3 regions of the Chromobacterium sp. IIBBL 290-4 genome follow, and region 2 is predicted to be linked to each of the others. Evidence: predicted binding sites of a transcription regulator. Region 2 holds the regulator's gene; each other region holds the start of a gene.
The links. The regulator HrcA, encoded in region 2, represses chaperone genes, less so after heat shock. The targets are predictions, from matches to a motif close to ATTAGCACTCGNNNNNNNCGAGTGCTAAT.
Positions count from the first base shown of each region.

Region 1: groES (co-chaperone GroES) is a predicted target of HrcA. The motif match lies at 1,353-1,381, and genes of this name have one in related genera.
Region 3: rpoH (RNA polymerase sigma factor RpoH) is a predicted target of HrcA. The motif match lies at 951-979, and genes of this name have one in related genera.

Region 1 is NZ_CP100128.1:2,363,697-2,365,963, reverse strand. It holds gene groL (chaperonin GroEL) at 1-951, opposite strand, end outside; gene groES (co-chaperone GroES) at 999-1,286, opposite strand; gene NKT35_RS10855 (MraY family glycosyltransferase) at 1,451-2,267, opposite strand, start outside.
Region 2 is NZ_CP100128.1:5,050,248-5,052,514, forward strand. It holds gene mltB (lytic murein transglycosylase B) at 1-566, opposite strand, end outside; gene hrcA (heat-inducible transcriptional repressor HrcA) at 601-1,623, opposite strand; gene recA (recombinase RecA) at 1,781-2,267, shown strand, end outside.
Region 3 is NZ_CP100128.1:1,044,529-1,046,795, forward strand. It holds gene ftsX (permease-like cell division protein FtsX) at 1-880, shown strand, start outside; gene rpoH (RNA polymerase sigma factor RpoH) at 1,010-1,873, shown strand; gene NKT35_RS04875 (PglL family O-oligosaccharyltransferase) at 1,960-2,267, opposite strand, start outside.

The DNA.
Region 1 (2,267 bases), 2.7 Mb from region 2:
CAGCAGTTCCAGACCGGCCTTTTCCAGGGTCAGACCCACTTCTTCAGCGATAACGGTACCGCCGGTCAGCACGGCGATGTCGTTCAGCATGGCCTTGCGGCGGTCGCCGAAGCCCGGAGCCTTGACGGCCACAACCTTCAGGATGCCGCGGATGGTGTTCACCACCAGCGTAGCCAGCGCTTCGCCTTCCACGTCTTCAGCGATGATCAGCAGCGGGCGGCCGGACTTGGCCACTTGCTCCAGAACCGGCAGCAGGTCGCGGATGTTGGAGATCTTTTTGTCGAACAGCAGGATGAAGGGATTGTCCAGAGCGGCAATCTGCTTGTCCTGATTGTTGATGAAGTACGGGGACAGGTAGCCGCGGTCGAACTGCATGCCTTCAACTACGTCCAGCTCGTTGTTCAGGCTCTTGCCGTCTTCAACGGTGATCACGCCTTCCTTGCCCACTTTTTCCATGGCGTTGGCGATGATTTCGCCGATGTCGCTATCGGAGTTGGCGGAGATGGAGCCGACCTGGGCGATTTCCTTGGTGGTCGCACATGGCTTGGCGATCTTGGCGATTTCGCCGACCAGGGACACGACGGCCTTGTCGATGCCGCGCTTCAGATCCATCGGGTTCATGCCGGCGGCGACGTACTTCATGCCTTCCTGCACGATGGCTTGCGCCAGAACGGTAGCGGTGGTGGTGCCGTCGCCAGCTACGTCGGAAGTCTTGGAAGCCACTTCCTTGACCATCTGCGCGCCCATGTTCTCGAACTTGTCTTTCAGTTCGATTTCCTTGGCGACGGATACGCCGTCCTTGGTGATGGTCGGCGCGCCGAAGGAGCGGTCCAGCACTACGTTGCGGCCCTTAGGACCCAGGGTTACCTTGACGGCATCGGCCAGGATGTTGACGCCAGCAACCATCTTGCTGCGAGCGGAATCACCAAATTTAACGTCTTTAGCTGCCATTCTCGAAATCTCCAGAATCTATTGATGAAGTACAGGTAAGGGTCGGATTACTCAACGATGCCCATTACATCTTCCTCGCGCATCACGAGGACTTCGTCGCCGTCAACCTTGACGGTCTGGCCGGAATACTTGCCGAAAATCACTTTGTCGCCGATTTTCAGTTCCAGCGGACGGCGTTCGCCATTTTCCAGGATCTTGCCATTGCCCACGGCCAGAACCTCGCCCATGTCCGGCTTCTCGGCGGCGGCGCCCGGCAGAACGATGCCGGAAGCGGTCTTTTCTTCAGCCTCGAGGCGCTTGATAACAACACGGTCGTGCAGAGGACGAATTGCCATTGATCTCTCCTATTACTTTGGCTGTTGAGAGTTGAACATCAGAAATTTATGGTTGTCAGCCGAGGCCTTAGCACTCGACCGTCGCGAGTGCTAATAATAGGGGCGAGAGAGAGGGTTTTCAAGAGCTTGCGAAAGCAAATTTCGGCAAGCCCTTCAGAACATCATCAACGCGGTGTCTTGCGCAACAGCAACCAGCGGGGCGTCCGAAATCGAATGATCATCCGATACAAGCGGACATAAGTGAACATGAAGACCAGTACGAAGCCGATAAGAACAGGCGTCTTGTTCCAGAACAGCATGGCTGGCACTACCGAAAACGATGAAAGTGCCCATAGATAGGGTGAAGTCAGGCTGTTTCGCTGGGTCAAGTGGCCCGCATCTTTCGAACCAACCATCCACAGCACTACTCGTTTATAAATGATTTGGTGAAGATGTAAGGCATCAGGGTATCCGACAGCTCGATTCTGTAAAAACTTTCTTCTATAAATTGAAAACATGGTTTCAAAAACTGGGTAAATAACACATAAAAGAGGAAACCAAGGAGATACGCTAGGGTGCCGTTGAACAAGTAGTACAGAAATTTCAGCAATCATGAATCCAACTAAATAAGCACCACCGTCCCCAGCAAATATCAAACCTCTGGGAAAGTTCCAAAACAGAAAGCCAGCGACAGCACCAACCATGGCAAAACAAACTCCAAGCAATTCTGGATCCTGCACCTTGAAAGCTACGTAAGACATTGCAAGAAAAACAAATATCGCAACAACACCAGACAGTCCATTATAGCCATCAATAATATTGACGGCATGCGCAACCCCACCGACCGCGACAATAGTTATCAATAATGAAAATATCATTGATTGTGCAAGCAAGCTATCAGCCCAAGGAATATCCAATCTCAACAATGCGGCATTGAACCAGAAATAGGCAATAATTGCTGCTACGAAAGTTGCTAACAGTCTTGGCTTAGGGCCAATTCTT
Region 2 (2,267 bases):
GGCAAGCCCATGGCGCCGGCGTAAGAGCCCTTCAGCGTCAGCGGGTCCTTGCCCTCTTCCTTGGCCAACAGCAGGAACTGGGTCAGCTCGCCGCGGAAATACTCCGCCCGGCGCGGGTAATCGAAACCGATGGTGGACAGCGAGTCGGCCAGCCGGAAGCTGCCGGTATTGCGGCCGTAATGGGTTTCCACGCCCAAAATGGCGACCACCACCTCGGGCGGCACCTGGTAGAGCTGCTCGGCGCGGGCCAGCGCGTCGGCGTTGGCCTGCCAGAACGCCACGCCGTCGGCGATGACCTTATCGCTGACGGTGGAGGCGCGGAACTGATACCAGGGACGCGAGGTGGACGGCTTGTCCAGAATGCGGATGATATTGGGCTTCAATTCGACATTGGCGAACACCGCCTCCAGTTCGGGACGGTTGAACTGGCCGGTGGCCACCTGCTCGTCGATATAGCGCTGCACGTCCGGGCGGGCCAGGAAGGCCGCGTCGGCCTGGGCTTGCGGCGCGGTGAAGGCCGCGCCGGCCAGGGCGGCGGCGATGGCCAGTTTCAACATCGATTTCATGGTTTTGCTTTCTTGTATGAGCGTAGGCGCGGTTTCATTCGCGGAAGGACAGCGCGTTGCCGACCAGCCGCGCGGTGATGTCGACGATGGGGATCACCCGTTCGTAAGCCATGCGGGTGGGTCCGACCACGCCCAGCGTGCCGACCACCTGGCCGTTGATGCAGTAAGGCGCGGTCACCACCGAGCATTCGTCCAGCGTCATTACGCCAGACTCCTCGCCGATGAAAATGTTCACGCCATGCGCGTCGCGCCCTTGCGACAATAGTTTCAATAATTCGGTCTTGCGTTCGAACACGCCGAACAGCTCCCTCAGCCGCGACAGGTCGTCGGACAGGTCATGCACCTGCAACAGCCGCGCGCCGCCGCTCACCACCACGTCCTCGCCGCTTTGGGTCAGGGTTTGCTGGCCCAGTTTCACCGCCGCCGCCATCAGCTCGGCGATGTCGCCCTGCAGCTTGGCCAGTTCGCTCTCCACCCGCAGCGCCACCGCGTTCAGTCCCTGCCCGCTGTAATGCTGGTTGATGAAATTGGCCGCCTCGATCAGTTCCGACGGCGTATAGTCGCGCTCGGTCACCAGCAAGTGGTTCTGCACGTCGCCGTCCAGCGTCACCAGAATCATCAGCACCCGCTTTTCGGACAGCCGCAGGAATTCGATCTGGCGGAAGGCCACGTCGCTGCGCTGCGGCGTCAGCACCACGCCGGCGAAGCTGGTCAGCTCGGACAATAGCGAGGACGCCGCCTGCACGATGCGCTGCGGGCTGTCCGGCTGCAAGGTGTGCTCCAGCTCCAGCATGGCAACCTGATCCAGCGGACGGATGGTCAGCAGTTGATCGACGAACAGGCGATAGCCGCGCGCGGTGGGCACCCGGCCGGCCGAAGTGTGCGGCGAGGCGATCAGCCCCATGTTTTCCAAATCGGCCAGCACATTGCGCACCGTGGCGGAAGACAGCTCCACGCCGGGCAGCAGCGACAGCGTCTTGGAGCCGACCGGCTGGCCGTCGGCGATATACCGTTCGATCAGGGCCTTGAGCAGATGTTGGGCGCGTTCGTTCATCATGTCCCCATTGTACACATCCTGATGCGCGTCAAAACAGCCTGCGGCAAGACTTTACGCCGGACGGGTGCCGCTTCGCGCCGCCAAGTGGCTGTCCCGGCTCTGGATTTCTGCGATAATCGCCCCATTATTGGTCCGACCTACCCCATTTGGAGACAGCATGGCTTCCGAAGACAAGAGCAAGGCCCTGGCCGCCGCCCTCGCCCAGATTGAAAAGCAGTTCGGCAAGGGCTCGATCATGCGCATGAGCGACAACCAAATCACCGAAAACCTGCAAGTGATCTCCACCGGTTCGCTGAGCCTGGACCTGGCGCTGGGCGTCGGCGGCCTGCCGCGCGGCCGCGTGGTCGAAATCTACGGCCCGGAATCGTCGGGTAAAACCACCCTGTGTCTGCAAGTGGTGGCCGAAGCGCAAAAACTGGGCGGCACCTGCGCCTACATCGACGCGGAAAACGCGCTGGACCCGATCTACGCCCAAAAACTGGGCGTGAGCGTGGAAGATCTGCTGATCTCCCAGCCGGACACCGGCGAACAGGCGCTGGAAATCTGCGACATGCTGGTGCGCTCCAGCGGCGTGGACGTGATCGTGGTGGACTCGGTGGCCGCCCTGGTGCCGAAGGCTGAAATCGAAGGCGAGATGGGCGACA
Region 3 (2,267 bases), 4.0 Mb from region 2:
AAGCGCCAAGCAGGCGCTGCTGAAGATTCTGCGCCAACCGTTCGGCAGCCTGCTGACCCTGCTGATGCTGGCGCTGGCGCTGGCTTTGCCGCTGTCGCTGTACCTGACAGTCAGCAGCGTGCAGGACTGGGTGGGCCGCCTGACTGCCACGCCGCAAATCACGCTGTTCATGGAATTGTCGGCCGAGGAAGCCGACATCGCCGCCGTCAACAGCACCTTGTCGCATCATCCCAAGGTGAAAAGCTTCACTTTCGTCAGCAAGGGCAAAGCGCTGCAAGATCTGGAGAAGCGCAACGGCCTGACCGGCCTGGACAGCGGCCTGGACGGCAACCCGCTGCCGGACGCCTTCGTGGTGACTCCGGCGGCGATGGAGCCGCGCTCGCTGGAAATGCTGCAGAAGGAATTGTCCGGCCTGCCTATGGTGGAAATGGCGCAGTTCGACGCCCACTGGGCCAAGCGTCTGTACGGCATGGTGGACATGGGCAAGAAGCTCACCTGGTTCCTGGCGGCCGCCCTGGGTTTGGCGCTGGTGCTGGTGACCCATAACGCGATCCGGATGCAGATACTGGCGCGGCAGGATGAAATCGAAGTGTCCAAGCTGATCGGCGCCACAGACAGCTTCATCCGCCGTCCTTTCCTCTACCACGCTTTGTGGCAAGGGGTGTTCGCCGCGCTGCTGGCCTGGGGGCTGTCCTGCTGGCTGGCCGCCGTCGCCAATCCGGCCATCCGCGAGTTCGCCATGCTGTACGGCGAGCAAGTGGAGCTGCGCCTGCTGAGCGCGCCGGAATTGGCCGTCTTGCTGGCGGTGTCCGCGATGCTGGCGATGCTGGGCGCGCGGCTGGCCGCAGACCACCATTTGCGCAAGGTCGAACCCAAGTAAAAAATGACAAAGGAAAGTTTTTGGCTATCGAATCGATTGTTAAAAATCATTGACCGCGGAACCTTTCCTTGCTAGCACTCTCAATACACGAGTGCTAACATAGCACTACCCAAGGAGGTAGCCATCGCAATGAACACAACATTTGCCCTTCCCGTACCGTCGACCAGCGGCAGCCTGGAACAATACATCCAGGCCGTCAACAGCGTGCCCATGCTGTCGCCGGAGCAGGAAACCGAGCTCGCGACCCGTTTCCAGCAGGAAAACGACCTGGAAGCGGCGCGGCAGATGGTGCTGTCGCACCTGCGCGTGGTCGTGTCCGTTTCCCGCGGCTACGCCGGTTACGGCCTGCCGCAGGCCGACCTGATCCAGGAAGGCAATATCGGCCTGATGAAGGCGGTGAAGCGTTTCGAGCCTGACCGCGGCGTGCGCCTGTTCTCGTTCGCCATCCACTGGATCAAGGCGGAAATCCACGAATTCATCCTGCGCAACTGGCGTCTGGTGCGCATCGCCACCACCAAGCCGCAGCGCAAGCTGTTCTTCAACCTGCGCAGCATGAAGAGCGGTTTCTCCGCGCTGTCGGAGCAGGAAGCCAAGTCCATCGCCGCCGATCTGGGCGTCAAGCCTGAAGAAGTGCGCGAGATGGAAATCCGCATGAACGGCCAGGATGTGTCCCTGCTGGCCGACAGCGACGACGAAGACAGCTACGCGCCCATCGACTGGCTGGCGGACAGCCACAGCGAGCCGACCCGCGCGCTGGAGCGCCGCGCCTTCGACCAACTGCAAACCGAAGGCCTGGAATACGCGCTGTCCACGCTGGACCCGCGCAGCCGCCGCATCGTCGAAGCGCGCTGGCTGGCCGACGACAGCGGCTCCACGCTGCACGAGCTGGCGGCCGAGTTCGGCGTGTCGGCCGAGCGCATCCGCCAGATCGAAGCCAAGGCCCTGATCAAGATGAAGGCAGCGCTGAGCGAAGGCGTGGTGCTGGACAACTAAGCGCCGCGTACTCCGCCGCAAAAAAACCGCCGAATCGCTTCGGCGGTTTTTTATTGCCCTCTCCCGCCCGCAGGCGGGAGCTTGGTTCATTCCGGCAAGGTGCGGAATTTGGCCGGCAAATTATCGTAGGCTTCGCGGCTGATCTTGCGCAGCGGCTCCCAGGCCGGGTCCTGCTCGCCCAGCGTTTCAATGAACTGGCCGGCGTAAGTCGGGAAGGACGCCAGCGTGGTGCGCAGCGTCTGTTCCGCCTTGGCTTGCTCGCCAGCCAGGATTTCCAGCTGCGCGCGCTTGAGCATCACATCCGGATACGGGCGAAAGGCGGTCAGCTGATCCTCCAGCTCCAGCTTCTGCTTGAGGTTGTCCTTGGTGATGGGCAGATAGTCGTCCAGCGTGT